Regions from separate parts of the Vogesella indigofera genome, predicted to be linked through region 2. Evidence: predicted binding sites of a transcription regulator. Region 2 holds the regulator's gene; each other region holds the start of a gene.
The links. Region 2 encodes FNR, which switches genes on or off when oxygen is low (the NO sensors DNR and NnrR bind a similar motif). Its sites were predicted from a motif close to TTGATNNNNATCAA; they were not measured.
Positions count from the first base shown of each region.

Region 1: PQU89_RS13385 (adenosylcobalamin-dependent ribonucleoside-diphosphate reductase) is a predicted target of FNR. The motif match lies at 2,707-2,720, and genes of this name have one in related genera.
Region 3: PQU89_RS16035 (M61 family metallopeptidase) is a predicted target of FNR. The motif match lies at 2,337-2,350, and genes of this name have one in related genera.

Region 1 covers NZ_JAQQLA010000008.1:3,123-9,101, forward strand. The annotation lists gene PQU89_RS13385 (adenosylcobalamin-dependent ribonucleoside-diphosphate reductase) at 1-2,642, opposite strand, end outside; gene PQU89_RS13390 (DUF748 domain-containing protein) at 2,844-5,979, opposite strand, start outside.
Region 2 covers NZ_JAQQLA010000004.1:221,577-227,555, forward strand. The annotation lists gene PQU89_RS06765 (alanine/glycine:cation symporter family protein) at 1-619, shown strand, start outside; gene hemN (oxygen-independent coproporphyrinogen III oxidase) at 841-2,250, opposite strand; gene fnr (fumarate/nitrate reduction transcriptional regulator Fnr) at 2,362-3,108, shown strand; gene PQU89_RS06780 (efflux transporter outer membrane subunit) at 3,201-4,583, opposite strand; gene PQU89_RS06785 (efflux RND transporter permease subunit) at 4,573-5,979, opposite strand, start outside.
Region 3 covers NZ_JAQQLA010000012.1:71,793-77,771, forward strand. The annotation lists gene pepN (aminopeptidase N) at 1-400, opposite strand, end outside; gene PQU89_RS16035 (M61 family metallopeptidase) at 480-2,261, opposite strand; gene ccoN (cytochrome-c oxidase, cbb3-type subunit I) at 2,705-4,129, shown strand; gene ccoO (cytochrome-c oxidase, cbb3-type subunit II) at 4,148-4,762, shown strand; gene PQU89_RS16050 (cbb3-type cytochrome oxidase subunit 3) at 4,766-4,951, shown strand; gene ccoP (cytochrome-c oxidase, cbb3-type subunit III) at 4,948-5,862, shown strand.

The DNA.
Region 1 (5,979 bases), on a different contig from region 2:
ATGATCAGCCGCGCCAGATAGGCCTCGGTCGACGGCCAGCTCTGCGACTTGTCGCTGGCCGGCACACGGGCGAAGAAATCGGCCTGCGGTTCGGCGTAGCTCAGCAGCTTGCGCAGCTTCATGCCGATCCACGCCGGGTCGATCACCCGCATGTCGAGGCTCAGCATCTTGCACAGTCCGTCCAGCTCGCGCGGATAGTGGCCGGCCAGCCACATCGAGTACGGCCGGCGCTGGCCGGTGGGCAACACCAGCTCCTTCACGAACAGCACGAAATCGTCACCGGTCTGCGGGTTGCTCACGTCCACCGACCAGCTGATGGTGCCGTCGGTGCCGGATTTCGGCTCCTTGCGTGCGAACAGCGCGTCCATCACCGGGGTGGCGGCGCCGGCGGCCAGTGTCAGTGCGCCCAGTTGTTCGATGCGGTGGCGCACCACGCGTGCCAGTGCGGCGGCGGCGGCGCTGCTCTGCACCGGCGCGTCGCCCAGCTCGGCGCGGTAGTGGCGGTCGCCGCGGGTGGCGGCCAGTGCGTCCAGCTTGGCGCCCAGCCAGGCGCGGTCGCGACAGCGCATGTCCATCGACAACGTCTTGGCGATGGCGCCGAGGCCACGCGGCACGTCGCCGTTGACCCAGCACTCGAACGGCAGCGGTGCTTCACCTGGCTGCGGGCCGTCGATATGGCCGACCATCACCGCGAAATCACCCTCCTCGCCCTCCACCATGAAGGTCCACGACGGGTTGCCGTGCTTCAGCCGCGGCCGGTTCGGCCACTTCAGGCTGGCCAGCGCCGGGCTTGGCGCGGTGTTGAGGGTGATGCGACGATCGGGGTCGTTCTGGTTGCCCAGATCCTGTGGCAGCTGCTGGCTGGCGGCCGGTGTCGGCTCGATCGACAGCACCGAACCGAGCACGCTGTTGGGGCGGTAGGTGGTGATGCCCTTCAGCCCTGCGCGCCACGCTTCCAGGTACAGCGTTTCAAAGTCGGCGAACGGATAGTCGGCCGGCACGTTGACGGTCTTGGAGATGGCGGTGTCGATGTACGGCGCCACCGCCGCCACCATGCGCATGTGGTCGAGCGCGCTCATTTGCAGCGCGCTGACGAAGTACTCCGGCAGCGCATTGGTGTCGCCGCCCTGCATGCGGTACACGCGGTAGGCGTGGTCCTCGACCAGGTATTCCTGCTGCGTGCCGTCGGCCATGCGCTTCTTGCGGGTGTAGTACCAAGAAAACGGCGGCTCGATGCCGTTGGAGGCGTTGTCGGCAAAGGCCAGCGAGATGGTGCCGGTCGGCGCGATGGACAGCAGGTGCGAGTTGCGGATGCCGTGCTTCTTGATGCGCGCCTTGAGCCTGTCCGGCAGGCGACTGGCGCAATGCGGCGCCGCCAGGTACTTGTCGGCGTCGAACAGCGGGAAGGCGCCCTTCTCGATGGCCAGGTCCACCGACGCGTCGTAGGCGGCGTCGCGCATGTGTTCGGAAATGCTGGCGGCCAGGCGGCGGCCTTCCTCGCTGTCGTAGCGCACCTTGAGCATGATCAGCGCGTCGCCCAGGCCGGTGAAGCCCAGCCCGACGCGGCGCTTGTTCTGCGCCTCGCGCTGCTGCTCCACCAGCGGCCACACGGTGAGGTCGAGCACGTTGTCCAGCATGCGGATCGAGGTGCGTACCACCTTCTCGAAGGCCTTGAAATCGAAACTCGGCGCCTCGCCGAACGGCTGGCGCACGAACTTGCACAGGTTGATGGAGCCCAGATCGCAGCAGCCGTAGTCCGGCAGCGGCTGTTCGCCGCACGGGTTGGTGGACTCGATCACCTCGCAGTAGGACAGATTGTTGTCGGCGTTGATCTTGGACATGAACAGCACGCCCGGCTCGGCGTGGTCGTAGGTCGAGGCCATGATCTGCTGCCACAGCTCGCGGGCGCGCACGCTGCGGTACACCCACAGCCCGTCCTCGCGCTGGAAGCTGTCGGGGAAGGCATCCGACGCCGGCGCCACCGCGTGGGTCAGTTGCCAGTCGCCGTCGGCCTCCACCGCCTGCATGAAGGCGTCGGACACCCCCACCGACATGTTGAAGTTGGCGAGGTCACCGCCGTCCTTGGCGTGGATGAAGGCCTCGATGTCCGGGTGGCTGACGTCCAGCACCCCCATCTGCGCGCCGCGACGCGCGCCGGCGGATTCCACCGTTTCGCAGCTGCGGTCGAACACGCGCATATACGACACCGGGCCGGAGGCGCGGCTGTTGGTACCCTTCACCCGCGCGCCCTTGGGGCGGATGCGGCTGAAGTTGTAGCCGACGCCGCCGCCACGGCGCATGGTTTCCGCCGACTGCAGCAATGCCTCGTAGATGCCGACCTTGCCGTGCTCGGTGGCGGACACCGCATCGCCGACCGGCTGCACGAAGCAGTTGATCAGCGTGGCCTTGAGATCGGTGCCGGCGGCGGAGTTGATGCGACCGCCAGGGATGAAACCGTTGTCCAGCGCCTCGAAAAACAGCGGGGCGAAACGTTGCGGATCCTGCTCCTGTTCGGCCAGTGCCTGCGCCACGCGCTGGCGCACCTCGCTGACCGACTGTTCGCCGTTCTTGGCGTATTTTTCCAGCAATACCTCGCGTGAAATATCCTGCTCCGCAAACGCTACGCTATTGTCCCGGTTCATGCCGCCCCCGCTAGATGTGGTGTCAAAAGATGTGAGATCTAACTAGATACAGCGGTTCTTGACATTGATGGGCATCAAAGCCTCACCGCAACGGTTCAGTCTGCCGCCAGTGCGGCCGTCACGCAACAGCTGTTTTGCGCCGTACCAAACGCTTGCGGCCAACCTTGTCACAAGGTTGGCCGCAAGCGGAAAAGCAGGCGCTTATTTCAGTTTCAGCAGCAGCGGCACGCCATCCTTGTCGGCCTTCACCTTGTCGGCGTCCAGCACGCTGATGCGCTCGGCCAGCTCCGGTTTCGCCGCCAGCAGCAGCTGCCGTGCCGCGTTGCCGCGGGCGCTGGCCAGCGCCCGCAGCGCGCCGTCGTCGATCTTCTGCGCCGCCAGCAGTTCGCCGCGCATCGATTGCGCGCGCTCGGCGGTGTCGGCTTCGCGCGCCACGCGCTTGAGCCAGGCAAAACGGCCGAACTGCACCGCGTAGCCGTCGCCCACCGCCTTGCGGATCGCCGGATCGCCCATGTCCGGCAGCGGCAGCGGCTCGTCGGCCTGCAGCTGGTAGGCGGCACGCTTGAGGATATCGCTGTCGACGCGGTAGCGCGCCAGCTCGCGGCTGTCCTGCTCGACGTCATAACCGCCGCCGATGGCCAGCGCCAGCTTCGGCCGCTTGGCCAGCAGCTCGGCCAGCTTCAGCAGCTTCTCGCGCTCCGGCGGGGGGATACGGTCGTCGCCGGCATCGGCGTAGATGTCGTCGAAGCCCTCGCCGCCAAACAACGCGCGGAACGGCGCGGTGACGATCTTGACCACGATGTTGCGGAACGCCTGCCACACCAGGTGGCCGTAGGAGAAGTCCGGCGCATCGAGGCTGCCGGCCACCGGCAGCGACAGGTCGATGCGGCCGTCGCTGTCCTCCAGCAGCGCCACCGCCAGCCGCAGCGGCAGGCGGGTGCCGTCGTAATCGGCGACTTCCTCACCCAACTGGATGTGGTCGATCACCATGCGGTTTTCGCCCTGCAACTGGCGGTTTTTCAGCAGGTAGCGCAGCTCGGTGGTCAGGCTGCCATCGGTGATCTTCCAGCCGGCAAAGGTCATCGAGTACGGGTTGAGGCTGCCCAGCGGGATGTTGCGGAAGTTCAGCGCCATGTCGAGATCGTTGGTCACCGCCAGCGGCGACAGCGCGCCGCGGATGCGCACGTCGCCAAACTGGTCGACACGGCCGTCCATCGTCACCGTGCCGCGTCGCCCCGGACGACTGGACAGGCCGAGCACGGTGCCGGACAGCGAGTGGATGCGGGTGGCAAAGCTGGGGTTGAGGCCGAGGTCGGCAAAGTCCATGCGCGCATTGCGCACGCGGATGGCGCGCACCTCCACCAGCGGCAGCTTGTCGCCGCTATCGCTCTTGGCGGCGGGCGCCGCCTTGGCTGCAGTTTTGGCCGCTGGCTGCGGCTTCATCAGGTGCGCAAAGTTGGGCACCCGCTTTTCATCGAGGATCAGCCGCAGTTGCGGCGACACCAGCCGCACGTCGGCAAGGCTCACCCTGTCCGGCTGCGCCTTGATGCCGCTGACGGCCAGTTGCTGCCAGCCCAGCAGCACCTCGCGCCGCCCCGGCTCGTACAGCGCCAGCCTGTCCAGTTGCGCCTTGCCGTCGGCCTGCCAGCGGCTGCCGGCCAGCGCAAAGCCGAGATCGGCCGACAGCTCGCCGCCGCCAAAGCGCAGCACGGTGTTGTCCAGCGCGTACGGCGCCACCTCGCGCAGCGGCAACCGGCTGGCGCGCAGGCGGCCGCGGATGTCCTGCAGGTTGGCCGCAGCCTTGGCCTCCAGCTGCAGCTTGCCCTGACCCAGCGCCGCCGCCAGTTGCACGGCAAAGCCCTGCTGCGGATCACCGCTGACGCTGGCGCCGACATCCTGCAGCGCCACGCTCACCGGCTGGCCGGTGCCGGCATCGCGCCAGCTGAGCGCGGACTGCGCCAGCGTCAGCTTCGGGTAACGGATCTGCCACGCCGGGGAATCCGGCGGGGTGCTTGCTGCTACCGGCGCGGCAGGGGTGGCGGTCGCCTGCTGGCGCAGCGCCTCGGCGATATCCAGCTTGCCGTCCTTGCCGCGGTTCAGCGCCAGCTGCAGGCCCTGCAGCGTGACGTCGCCCGGCGTGATGCTTCGCTTACCCAGATCCAGCTCGCTGCTGGCCAGCTGCAGGCCGGTCAGGGTGGCGAACGGCGGCCGGTCGCCACTGGCGGCCGCCAGCTGCGACAGCGCCAGCGTGGCGTTGCCGACCTTGACGCCACCGTCCGCCGTCATCGCCACGGCCGCCTGCAGGCTGTCCAGCTTCAGGCTGGCGGACAGCGGCGTGACAAAGCCCTGGTGGGTGGCGCGCAGCTGCCAGTTGTCGATGCGGATGGCCGGCAGGCTCACCGTCCAGCCCGGTTCCGGCTTGGCTGGAACTGGCTTGGCCGTCGTGGCGGTTTTCACGCTGGCCGCCGCAGCCGGTGCGGGAGGCAAGGCCGCCAGCCAGTCCGGCTGCCCCTGACGGTCGAGCACGGTGTCCAGCTCGCCGCCGGCGAGGCTGAGCCTGGCCAGCGTCAGCCGCCGGCTGGCGAGGTCGAACTCACCGCCGCTGAGCGCCAGCTGGCCGAGCTTGAAGCTGCTGCCGCTGCCCGGCGCAGTCACCGCCAGCGCCGCGAGGTTGGCCGCAACGCCCTTGGCCGACAGCCGCACCGTCTTGCCGGCCAGATCGAAATGGTACGGCAGGCTGACACTCAGCTTGCCCTGCGGCGGCGCCAGCCTGAGATACGGCTGCACGTACGGCCACACGCTGCCAAGGGTAAAGCCGGACACCTTCAGTACCCCGTCCGACTGCAAGGGCTGCAACAGCAGGCTGCCCTGCCAGTCCAGCCGGGTGCCGTCGTCCAGTTCGGCGGCGAGGCGGTAGCGGCCTTGGTTATTGGGCAGCGTGGACAGGTTTTTCAGCTGGAAGTCCAGCGGCAGCACCTGGCGCTGCACGTCGCCGCCCAGCTGGTCGTGCAGCAACAGCTGGCCCTTGTTCAGCGCCAGCTGTGTCAGCAGCAGCTTGGGCGGCTCGCTGGCCTCCTCGTCCGGCGCCGTGTCCGGGCCGGCGGCGTCGCGCAGCAGGCGCGTCCAGTTCCATTCGCCCTGCGCATTGCGCGCCGCCCACAGTCGCGGCGTGTCCAGCGTCAGCTCCGCCAACTCGAAGCGGCCAAGCAGCAAGGGCAGCGCCTCGGCATCGACATTCAAGCGTGCGGCGCTGAACAGCGGCGTGCCGTCGCGGTCGTTCAGGCGCAAGTCGTGCACGGTCAGCCGCCACGCCCACGGCGCGAACTCCACTTTGCCC
Region 2 (5,979 bases):
CATCAAGCGCGGCCTGTTCTCCAACGAGGCCGGCATGGGCTCGGCCCCGAACGCCGCCGCCGCCGCCACCACCCGTCACCCGGCATCGCAGGGCCTGATCCAGATGTTTGGCGTGTTCATCGACACCATGATCGTGTGTACCTGCACCGCGCTGATCGTGCTGCTGTCCGGCGCCTTCGTGCCCGGCGCCGAGCTGAAGGGCGTGCAACTGACCCAGGCGGCGATGAACGCCACGCTGGGTAGCTGGGGCGGCACGCTGCTGGCGGTGATCATGTTCCTGTTCTGCTTCAGTACCATCATCGGCAACTACGCCTACGCCGAAGGCAACGTCGAGTTCATCAAGAACAACAAGACGGTGATCTTCGTGTTCCGTCTGGCGGTACTGGGCATGGTGGTATTCGGCTGCCTGGGCAGCTCGATGCTGGTCTGGGACATGGCCGACCTGGCGATGGGGGTGATGGCGCTGATCAACCTGTTCGCCATCGTGATGCTGTCCAAGTACGTGTTCGTGCTGCTGAAGGACTACCAGCAGCAGCTGAAGGCCGGCGTGAAGCAGCCGGTGTTCGACGTGAAGCAGTATCCGGAAATCGAAGCCAAGATCCACAAGGACGTGTGGTAAGCCTTGCGGCCAACCCTGTTCCGAGCAAGCCCGCGAAAGCGGGCTTTTTTGCGCCCGGCCATGGCGCCGGGCCGGCGGAGCGAGCGCTAGCTGATCCCTGCGTAGCAGAGCGCACCGCCACCCTCGCCCACGCGCCGCCGTGGCCGGCATAAAGAAAAAGGTTGGCCGCATCGCTGTGGCCAACCTGTGTGCCTGCCATCACGCCACCGGGGCGGCGAGGGTCAGATGGTTTTCGAATAGCGCGCGTGCGTGTCGCGTTCGCGCAGATGGCGGTCGAACACCATCGCGATATTGCGGATCAGGAAGCGGCCCTTCGGCTCCACCATCAGGAAGTCGCCGTCGAAATGCAGCAGGCCCATCTGCTGGAATTCGCGGATCTTCGGCAGCTCGTCGGCGAAGTACTCGGCGAAATTGATGGCGAAGGTCTGCTCGATCGCCTCCACCGACAGCGAGAAGCGGCACATCAGCGCCTGGATCACGCTGCGGCGCAGGATGTCGTCCTGGGTCAGCGTCATGCCGCGCATCACCGGCAGGTGGCCGGCGTCCAGCGCCGCGTAGTAGGCGTCGATGTCCTTTTCATTCTGGCTGTAACAGGGGCCGACCTTGCCGATCGATGACACGCCAAAGCCGATCATGTCGCAGTCGGCGTGGGTGGAATAGCCCTGGAAGTTGCGCTGCAGGCGGCCCTGTTCCAGCGCGCGGGTCAGCTCGTCACCGGGCTTGGCGAAGTGGTCCATGCCGATGAACACATAGCCGGCGTCGCTCAGCTGCTGCACCGAGTTCTGCAGGATGTCGAGCTTGGTGGCGCTGGACGGCAGGTCGGCCTCGTTGATGCGGCGCTGCGGCTTGAATACGGTCGGCAGGTGCGCGTAGTTGTACAGCGCGATGCGGTCCGGCGCCATCGCGATCACCTTGTTGACGGTGCTTTCCAGCGAGTGCGCGGTCTGCAGCGGCAGGCCGTAGATCAGGTCCACGCTCACCGACTTGAAGCCGGCCTCGCGCGCGGCGTCGATCACCAGCCGGGTTTCTTCCTCGCTCTGGATGCGGTTCACCGCCTGCTGCACCGCCGGATCGAAATCCTGGATGCCGACGCTCATGCGGTTGAAACCGAGCCGACCCAGATGCAGCACCGTGTCGCGGCCAACCTTGCGCGGGTCGATCTCAATGGAGAACTCGCCTTCCGGCAGCAGTTCGAAGTAGCGGTTGATGACGCCCATCACCCGGTCCAGCTGTGCATCGGACAGGAAGGTCGGCGTGCCGCCGCCGAAATGCAGCTGGATCACCTTCTCGCGACAGCCGAGTTTTTCCGCCACCAACGCGATTTCCTTTTCCAGGTAGTCGAGGTAGGCGTCGGCGCGGCTCTTGTCCTTGGTGATGATCTTGTTGCAGCCGCAGTAGTAGCAGATGGTGTTGCAGAACGGGATGTGCACGTACAGCGAAATGCCGCGATGGTTTGCCCCAATGGTGCGCTGCGCCAGGCAATGCTCATAATCACTCACCCCAAAACCGGCGTGAAAACGATCGGCAGTCGGATAGGAGGTGTAACGCGGACCGGACCCTTCCAGTGTTTCGATCAGGGTCCGGTCGAAAACACATTGGGTCGGGATAAATGCAGAATGAGCAGTCATCATATATTTTGATTGGAAATCTGGTGGGGGACTGGTAAATTTGCGCAATTACGCCTTGATCTGCATTGACGCTCATCAAGCAAGCTCATCTGTCCCTGGAAATCGACTCTCGGTATGAACGATCTGTCCTCCCCCCTGCATTCGCTGAAAGTCACTTGTTCCAACTGCAGCCTGCGTGAATTGTGCCTGCCGGTGGGGCTGAACCGTGACGAGATGGCCCAGCTGGATGCCGTTATCCGTCAGAGCCGCCGTTTCAAGCGCGGTGAGTACCTGTTCCGCAGCGGAGAAGGCTTCCGTTCTTTATACGCGGTGCGCACCGGTTATTTCAAGACCTGCGTTTCCAGCCAGGACGGCCGCGAACAGGTCACCGGTTTCCACATGTCCGGCGAACTGATGGGGCTGGACGGCATTTCCTCCAACACCCACGGTTGCGACGCCATCGCGCTGGAGGACAGCGAGGTGTGCGAGCTGCCATTCAGCCGCATGGAAAGCCTGGGACGCGACATCCCCAGCCTGCAACACCACTTCTTCCGCCTGATGAGCCGCGAGATCGTGCGCGACCAGTCGGTGATGCTGCTGCTGGGCAACATGAAGGCGGAAGAACGCCTCGCCGCCTTCCTGCTCAACCTGTCGCAGCGCTTGGCCAGCCGCGGCTTTGCCGCCAACGATTTCATCCTGCGCATGAGCCGCGAGGAAATCGGCAGCTTCCTCGGCCTGAAACTGGAAACCGTCAGCCGCACGCTGTCAAAATTCCAGCAGCAGGGCTGGATCCTGGTCGATCACAAGCACATCCAGCTGGTGCGGCCGGAAGAGCTGAAGGCCCTGGTGGCCGGCTGCTCGCAGGCCAACAGCGCCGGCTAAGCCCATACATACCATCGCGCCGCCCGCCGGCGCGCTGCAAAAAAAAAGCCCGGATCAGTCGATCCGGGCTTTTTGCATCGTGCGTTGCGGGGTCAGCCGGCCTGCCAGCCTCCACCCAGTGCCGCGTACAGCGACACCACCGCCGACAGCCGCGCCAGGCGGGCGCTGGACAGTGCCTGCTCCACCTGGAACACGCCGCGCTCGGCATCGAGCACGTCCAGATAGCTGGAGTAGCCGTTGTCGTAGCGCAGCCGCGCCAGGCGCAGCGCCTCGCGCAGTGCCGCCAGTTGCTGTAGCTGCGCCTGTTCGGTGGCACGCGTGGTGCTGACCGCCGACATCGCGTCCAGGGTATCGGCAAACGCCTGCTGCACCGTCTTCTCGTACACCGCCAGCGCCTGCTTCTGGCGCGCGTTGGCGGCATCGACACCGGCGGCGATACGGCCGGCGTTGAAGATCGGCGCGGTCAGGTTGGCCGCAAAGTTCCAGGTCTGCGCCGGGCCGCTGAACAGGTCGACCAGCGCGGTGCTGGCGCTGCCGATGCCTGCCGACAGGCTGATGCTCGGGAAGTAGGCGGCGCGGGCGACGCCGATGCGGGCGTTGGCCGCGATCAGGCTGGCTTCCGCCGCCGCCACGTCGGCACGGCGCAGCAGCAGGTCGGACGGCAGACCTGACGGGATCTGCTCCGGCTCGGCCAGCGCCGACAAGGCCTTGCCGCGGCCAAGGTTGGCCGCAATGTCACGCGGCGAACGGCCCAGCAGCACTGCCAGCGCGTGTTCGGTCTGCGTCACCGCCTGTGCCAGCTGCGGCACGGTGGCACGCGCACTGGCGGCCTCGGCCTCGGCCTGGCGCAGCTCCAGTTCGGAGGTCATGCCGCCGTTGAAGCGTTTCTGGCGCAGCTGCAGCGATTGCTCGCGGCTTTGCAGCGTGGCACGGGCGCTGGCGAGCTGGGCATCGTAGCTGGCGAGCTGGAAGTAGCTCTTGGCCACCTGGCTGCCCAGCGACAGCCGCAACGCGGCCAGCGAGCGCTCGCTGGCGCTGACGTCGGCCAGCGCCGCTTCGCGTTCACGGCGCAGCTTGCCCCACAGGTCCAGCTCCCAGCTGGCGGTCAGCCCGGCCTGGCGGCTGTCGAGCAGCGCCCCGCCGCCACTGCTGTAGGCCGAGATCTGGCTGCGGCCGCTGCCGGCGCTGGCGCTGACCTGCGGCAGCAGGCCGGCACGCGCCACACCAGCGGCGGCGGCGGCTTCTTCCACCCGCCCCGCGGCCTGCACCAGATCACGGTTGTAGCGCAGCGATTCGTCTATCATCGCGTCCAGCACCGGATCCTCGAAACTGCGCCACCAGTCGCTGGCAACCGGCGCCACGTTGGCCGCAGCCTGCGGCATTTCCAGCTGCGGACGCTGGTAGTCGGGGCCGACCGCGCACGCCGACAGCGCGGCGGCGACCATGATTGGCAACAGCGCTTGCTTAAGCATCATGCTGTTCTCCTTGTGGCGCCGGCTTGCGCTGACTCCACTGCATAATCAGTTTGAAAAACAGGGGGATGAACAGTGCCGCGATGAAGGTTGCGGCCAACATGCCCCCGATCACGCCGGTACCGATCGAGTGACGGCTGGCGGAGCCGGCGCCGCTGGAAATCGCCAGCGGCACGCAACCGAGGATGAAGGCCAGCGAGGTCATCACGATAGGGCGGAAACGCAGCTTGGCCGCCTCCACCGCCGCCTCGGTCAGCGAACGCCCCTCTTCCATCTTCAGCACCGCGAACTCGACGATCAGGATCGCGTTCTTCGCCGCCAGGCCGATCAGCGTCACCAGTGCCACCTGGAAGTAGATGTCGTTCTCCAGCCCGCGCAGCCAGTTGGCCACCAGCGCGCCGAATACCGCGAACGGCACCGCGGTCAGCACCGCGATCGGCAGCGTCCAGCGCTCGTACTGTGCCGCCAGGATCAGGAACACCATCACCAGCGCGATCACGAACACCGTCGACGAGGCACCGCCGGTGGATTTCTCCTGGAAGGCGGAGCCGGTCCACGCCAGGGTGTAGCCATCCGGCAGGGTTTCCTTCGCCAGCTGTTCCATCACCGCCAGCGCTTCGCCGGAGCTGTAGCCCGGTGCCGGGCCGCCGACCAGCTTGGCCGACGGGAAGGCGTTGTAGCGCTCGACGATTTCCGGGCCGGTGGCCTGTTCCACCGTCACCAGGCTGGACAGCGGAATCATCTGTCCGTTCTGCGCACGCACGAACACGGTACGCAGGTTGTCGACGCTCTTGCGGAACTCGGCCTCCGACTGCAGCTGCACGGTGAAGATGCGGCCGAATTTGTTGAAGTCGTTGACGTACAGCGCGCCGAAGGTGCTCTGCATGGTGTCGAACACGTCGTCGATCGGCACGCCCAGCGCCTTGGCCTTTTCACGGTCCAGCTGCACGTTGACCTGTGGCACGTTGGCGGAGAAGGTGCTCTGTACGCCGGCCAGTTCCGGCCGTTTTGCCGCCGCCATCATCAGCGCCTGCGCCTGGGCCGCCAGCTCGCCGGCCGAGGCACCGGCACGGTTCTGCACGTAGGCCTCGAAGCCGCCGGTGGAGGACATGCCGGAGATCGGTGGCGGGTTGAAGGCCAGTACCAGCCCTTCCTTGATGCCGGCACCTTTCATGAACACGTCGCCGACCACCTCCTGCGCCGACATGCCCGGCGCCTTGCGCTCGTCCCACGGCTTCAGGGTGATGAAGGTGACACCGGTATTGGTGCGGTTGGAGCCGGACAGGATGTCAAAGCCGGCAAAGCTCATCACGTCCTTCACCGCCGGGTTCTTGGCAATTTCCACGTCCAGCTTGTCCATCGCGTCCACGGTGCGGTTGATCGCCGCGCCGTCCGGCAG
Region 3 (5,979 bases), on a different contig from region 2:
TGATCTTGCGGAAGCCTTCCGGCTCGCACTGGGTATACAGGTTGCTGCCGCCGGAGGCGTACAGCCCCATCAGGCTGCTGTTGGCCACCGGGTCGATCTCGGTTTCCACGTCGAGGATGAAGCTGTCCGGCACGTTGGCGATGCTCAGACCGTCATCGCGCAGGCTGTAGGCGTCGGCGGCCAGCACTTCGCCGTCCAGCTGCAGCGACAGCAGCGTGGCCGAGCCGTCCAGCTGCAGCACGTTGGCCGCGGTGGCCGCCGGATTGCGGTGCATGATCAGGCGCGAACGCACGCGCACCAGATGATCGTCGAGGATGTCGAAGGTCAGGTCGACCTTGTCCACCAGATAGCACGGCACTTGATAGTCTTGCCGGTACTTGATTTGGGCTTGTTGGCTCATGCCATGTTTCCTGTGTAGGGTACGGGGCGGGTCAGCACACTGCCCGCCCTCCTTGTTGTCTACGCGAAAGCGTCCCCGGTTAATGCTTCAGCCAGCCGGCGCCATTGTCCTCCAGGCGCAGGCGGCAGGTATCGGCGGCAGAGGCGGCCAGCGTTACCTTGTAAGTACTCAGTTCGTCACGGCGGAAGGCGTGCAGCTTGACCGTGTCGCCGATACGGCAGCGGCTGATCGCCTTGTCCAGATCGCCAACCTTCAATCCGTTGACGGCGATGACCACATCGCCACCGGCCAGCCCGGCCGCCTGCGCCGCACCGCCGTCCAGCACGCTGACGAGGCGCACGCCGAGGGCGTCGGGTGCACTCTTCACACCCAGGGTTGGCCGCAGCGGTGCGGCACCCAATTCGTCGACCACGCTGCCGCTGTCGGCAGGGCCGTCGGCCGGCACCGTCTGCATCTGAACCCCCTGCGTGGCGAGGAGTTCCGCCAGCGGCAAATCGGTGGTGCTGCGCAGGGCAAGATCGAAGAACGGCGCCAGCGGCAGGCCGGTGACCTGCTCGGCGATGCGCTCCCACTCGCCTTCCGCCAGCCCCTGGCCGTCGGCCAGCCACTTCTGCCACAGCGCCAGCATCACCGTGTCCAGACTCTTGGCACCACCGGTTTCGTGGCGGATGTGTAGGTCCAGCGCCAGCGCCGCCAGCGCGCCCTTGGTGTAGTAGCTGACGATGCTGTTGGGGCTGTTCTCGTCCTGGCGGTAGTACTTGGTCCACGCGTCGAAGCTGGAGTCGGCCAGCGTCTGCTTGGTGCGGCCGTTGCCGCGCAGCACGCCGCTGATGGTCTTGGCCAGCAGGCCGAGGTAGCGCTTCTCGTCGATCAGGCCGCAGCGCAGCAGCGCAAGGTCGTCGTAGTAGGAGGTGATGCCCTCGAACGCCCACAGCAACGTGGTGTGGCCTTCGCGGTTCAGGTCGTAGGGGGTGAACGCCGCCGGCTTCATCCGCTTCACGTTCCAGCTGTGGAAGTACTCGTGGCTGATCAGCCCCAGCAGCTTGAGGTAGCCGTCGGAGACGCCGCTCTCGTCATGGCGCGGCAGGTCGTCGCGGCTGGCCACCAGTGCGGTGGAGGCGCGATGCTCCAGCCCGCCGTAGATGTCGCCGCCGACAAACAGCATGAACACGTAGCGATCGAACGGCGCCGGCTCACCAAAGAAGCGGATCTGCCATTCGCAGATGCGCTTGCTGTCTGCGGCCAACCTTTTCAGGTCGGCCTTATGTTTGCCGGAGACCACGAATTCGTGCGGTACGCCGCAGGCCTTGAAGCGGATGCGCTCGAACTCGCCCAGCTCCACCGGATGGTCGATCAGCTCGTCGTAGCTGGCCGCTTGGTAGCGGCCGAAACCGGATTTCTTGACGTCCAGCGCCGGCAGGCTGGTGGCCACCTGCCACTTGGCCAGCGCCTTGTCCGGCGGCGGCAGTAGCTCCACCTCGCACGGCTCGTGCTCGAAGCCGTCCGCCTGCAGGAACACGCTGGTACCGTTGTAGAAGCCGCGCTGCTGATCAAGATAGGCGCCGCGCACCGACAGGTCGAAGGCGTACACGGTGTAGTGCAGGGTCAGCGCGCCCTTGACCGGCGCCGCCTGCCAGCTGTGCTTGTCCAGTTTCTGCAGCGCCACCGCCTTGCCACCGCTCTCGGCGCGAATGGCCACGATGTGGCGGGCGAACTCGCGAATCATGTAGCTGCCGGGAATCCACGCCGGCAGCCGCAGTACTTGTCCTGCGGCGGCGGGCTGGCGAATGGTCAGCGAGACTTCAAACAGGTGCGCCTGCGGATCAAGCGGGCAGAGGCGATAGCGGACGGCAAAGCTCATGACACAACCCCAGACTGGAAGGGAAAGTGGGGGATTCTAGCACCATGTCCTGTCTGGCGCAGGCAGGGTGGCCGCTTGATCTTCATCAAAATGGGCAAAGGCAATGACAATATAATCGCAGTGGGCAAAAAGGGCTTTTCAGCCTGACACGCCGCGACAGACAGCGCAAAAAGCCGGGCTCACCGGCGCTGTCGTCTGGCCGCTGACACCCGATTTGATTTAGAATGCCTGATTGAATAAATGGGGATTCGGGGCGCTTTCACAGCGACTGGAATAACACCGATACCGTGCACCACCAAATATGGTCACCCGGTCTTATGCCATCCACGGCCCTCTGCCATCCCCGCGACTTGCCCGACTTCATTTTCATATGGGGTTACGCACCGGGGTTTCAAGTCGCTACGGTTTTACGTTCTAGTTCGCAACCTTGGAGAAAACCCTAAATGGAAACGCAATCCACTTATAACTATAAGGTGGTGCGCCAGTTCTCGATAATGACCGTAGTCTGGGGCATTGTCGGCATGCTGGTTGGCGTCATTATTGCGGCCCAGCTGGTGTGGCCGGAGCTCAACTTCGGACCGTGGTTCCACTACGGCCGTCTGCGCCCTCTGCACACCAACGCCGTGATCTTCGCATTCGGCGGCTGCGCGCTGTTCGCCACGTCCTACTACGTGGTACAGCGCACCTGTAACGTCCGTCTGCTGTCGGACAAGCTGGCTGCCTTCACCTTCTGGGGCTGGCAGGCCGTCATCGTGCTGGCCGCCATCACCCTGCCGCTGGGCCTGACCGCCGGTAAGGAATACGCCGAGCTGGAGTGGCCGATCGACCTGCTGATCACCGTGGTATGGGTCGCCTATGCCATCGTGTTCTTCGGCACCATCGCCGTGCGCAAGGTCAAGCACATCTACGTGGCCAACTGGTTCTACGGTGCCTTCATCCTGGCCGTGGCCCTGCTGCACATCGTCAATAGCCTGGCGATCCCGGTATCGATGTGGAAGTCCTACTCCATCTACGCCGGCGCAGTCGATGCCATGGTGCAATGGTGGTACGGCCACAACGCGGTGGGCTTCTTCCTGACCGCAGCCTTCCTCGGCATGATGTACTACTTCGTACCGAAGCAGGCCGGCCGTCCGGTGTACTCCTACCGTCTGTCGGTGGTCCACTTCTGGGCGCTGATCTTCACCTACATGTGGGCCGGTCCTCACCACCTGCACTACACCGCCCTGCCTGACTGGACCCAATCGCTGGGTATGGCCTTCTCGCTGATCCTGTTCGCACCAAGCTGGGGCGGCATGATCAACGGCATCATGACCCTGTCCGGCGCGTGGCACAAACTGCGTACCGACCCGGTACTGAAGTTCCTGGTGGTGTCGCTGTCGTTCTACGGCATGTCCACCTTCGAAGGCCCGATGATGTCGATCAAGACCGTCAACGCGCTGTCGCACTACACCGACTGGACCGTTGGCCACGTGCACTCCGGGGCCCTGGGCTGGGTTGCCTTCATCTCCATCGGCTCGCTGTACTACCTGCTGCCACGCCTGTTCGGCCGTGACGGCATGCACAGCACCAAGCTGATCGAAGCCCACTTCTGGCTGGCTACCGTCGGCGTGGTGCTGTACATCGCCGCACTGTGGATCTCCGGCGTGATGCAAGGCCTGATGTGGCGTGCACTGAACGCGGACGGCACCCTGACCTACGCCTTCGTGGAAGCGGTAAAAGCAACCTATCCGTACCACTTCGTGCGCCTGCTGGGTGGCCTGCTGTTCCTGTCCGGCATGCTGATCATGGCGTACAACACCTTCCGTACCGTTGCCGCTGGTCGTCCGGTTGATGCCAAGATCCCGGCCGTTGCCGCTCACGCGCACTAAGGGACAGAAAGAACCATCATGGAAAAAATCCAGAAACTGATTGAAGAAAACGTCGCCTATCTGATCGTGCTGACCCTGCTGGTAATCAGCATCGCCGCACTGGTCGAGATCGTGCCGCTGATGTTCCAGAAGTCGACCACCCAGCCGATCGCCGGCGTCAAGCCGTACAACGCGCTGCAGCTGACCGGCCGTGACCTGTACATCCGCGAAGGCTGCTACAACTGCCACTCGCAGATGGTGCGTCCGTTCCGTGCCGAAACCGAACGCTACGGCCACTACTCGGTCGCCGGCGAATCGGTCTACGACCATCCGTTCCAGTGGGGCTCCAAGCGTACCGGTCCGGACCTGGCTCGCGTCGGTGGCCGCTACTCCGACGAATGGCATCGTGTGCATCTGGTGAACCCGCGTGACGTGGTACCGGAGTCCAACATGCCGGCATTCCCGTGGCTGGCACGCAACCTGGCCGACGCCGAGGGTGTCGCTGCCAAGATGACCGCGCTGCGCAAGGTTGGCGTACCGTACACCGACAAGGAAATTGCCGAAGCCCAGGCCATGGTCGAAGGCAAGTCCGAAATGGACGCGCTCATCGCCTACATGCAAGGCCTTGGTCTTGCGCTGAAGAACGCGCGCTAAGTCATGGACTTGACCAATCTGGCCCGCATCCTGTTCACGGTATTCTGCTTTGTGACGTTTATCGTGATCCTGATCGGTGCCTTCGGTAAAAAATCGCAGAGGCGTTATGACGATGCGGCCAACCTTGTCTTCAATGGCGACGAGGAAGAGCAACATGGGATTGACGCCGCTAACGGAGCGAAGAAATGAGTGATTTCGTGAGTGATTTCTGGAGTATCTACATCACGGTGATCGTGATCGTAGGTATCGTCGGTTTGACGTACTTGCTGTTCAGCCAGTCGAAGACCACGGTACAAAAAGGGGAAGAAGTAAAAACCATGGGGCACGTCTGGGATGACGACCTCGAGGAATACAACAACCCGCTGCCTCGCTGGTGGATGCTGATGTTCTACATCACCCTGCTCTTCGGCGCCGTCTACCTGGTGCTGTACCCGGGTCTGGGTACCTGGAAAGGCATCCGTGGCTGGACTTCCGTTGGCCAGTACAAGGAAGAGAAAGCCCAGGCGGAAGCCAAGTACCAGCCACTGTACGACAAGTTCATGAAAATGGACGTGAAAACCGTAGCGGCCGATCCGGAAGCGCAGGCCATGGGTAAGCGCCTGTTCCAGACCTACTGTGTACAGTGCCACGGCTCTGACGCACGCGGCGCCAAGGGCTTCCCGAATCTGACCGACAACGACTGGCTGTACGGCGGCACTCCGGAAATCATCAAGACCACGCTGGATGGCGGCCGTCACGGCCAGATGCCGGCCTTCGGCGCCGCCTTCGGTGAAGAAAAGGTCAAGGATGTGGCCAACTACGCGATGTCGCTGTCCGGCAAGAAGCATGACGCCGAACGTGCCAGCCGCGGCAAGGAGACCTTTACCGCGGTGTGCGCAGCCTGCCACGGCCCGGACGGCAAGGGTAACCAGGCACTGGGTGCACCGAACCTGACCGACAACGTCTGGCTGTACGGAGGTACCGAGAAGACCATCATCGAAACAGTGACCAACGGTCGCAACAACCAGATGCCAGCCTGGAAGGACTTCCTCGGCGACGGCAAGGTTCACCTGCTGACCTCTTATGTCTGGGGCCTCTCCAACAAAGCCAAAGCAGAGTAATTGATGCTGCTCAATACTGCCCGCGCAAGCGGGCAGTATCTTTTGCGGCATACAATATATCTATTGGTAAAATAAATCGCCATTCAGAACAGTTCGCACAGTACATAATGGATTGTG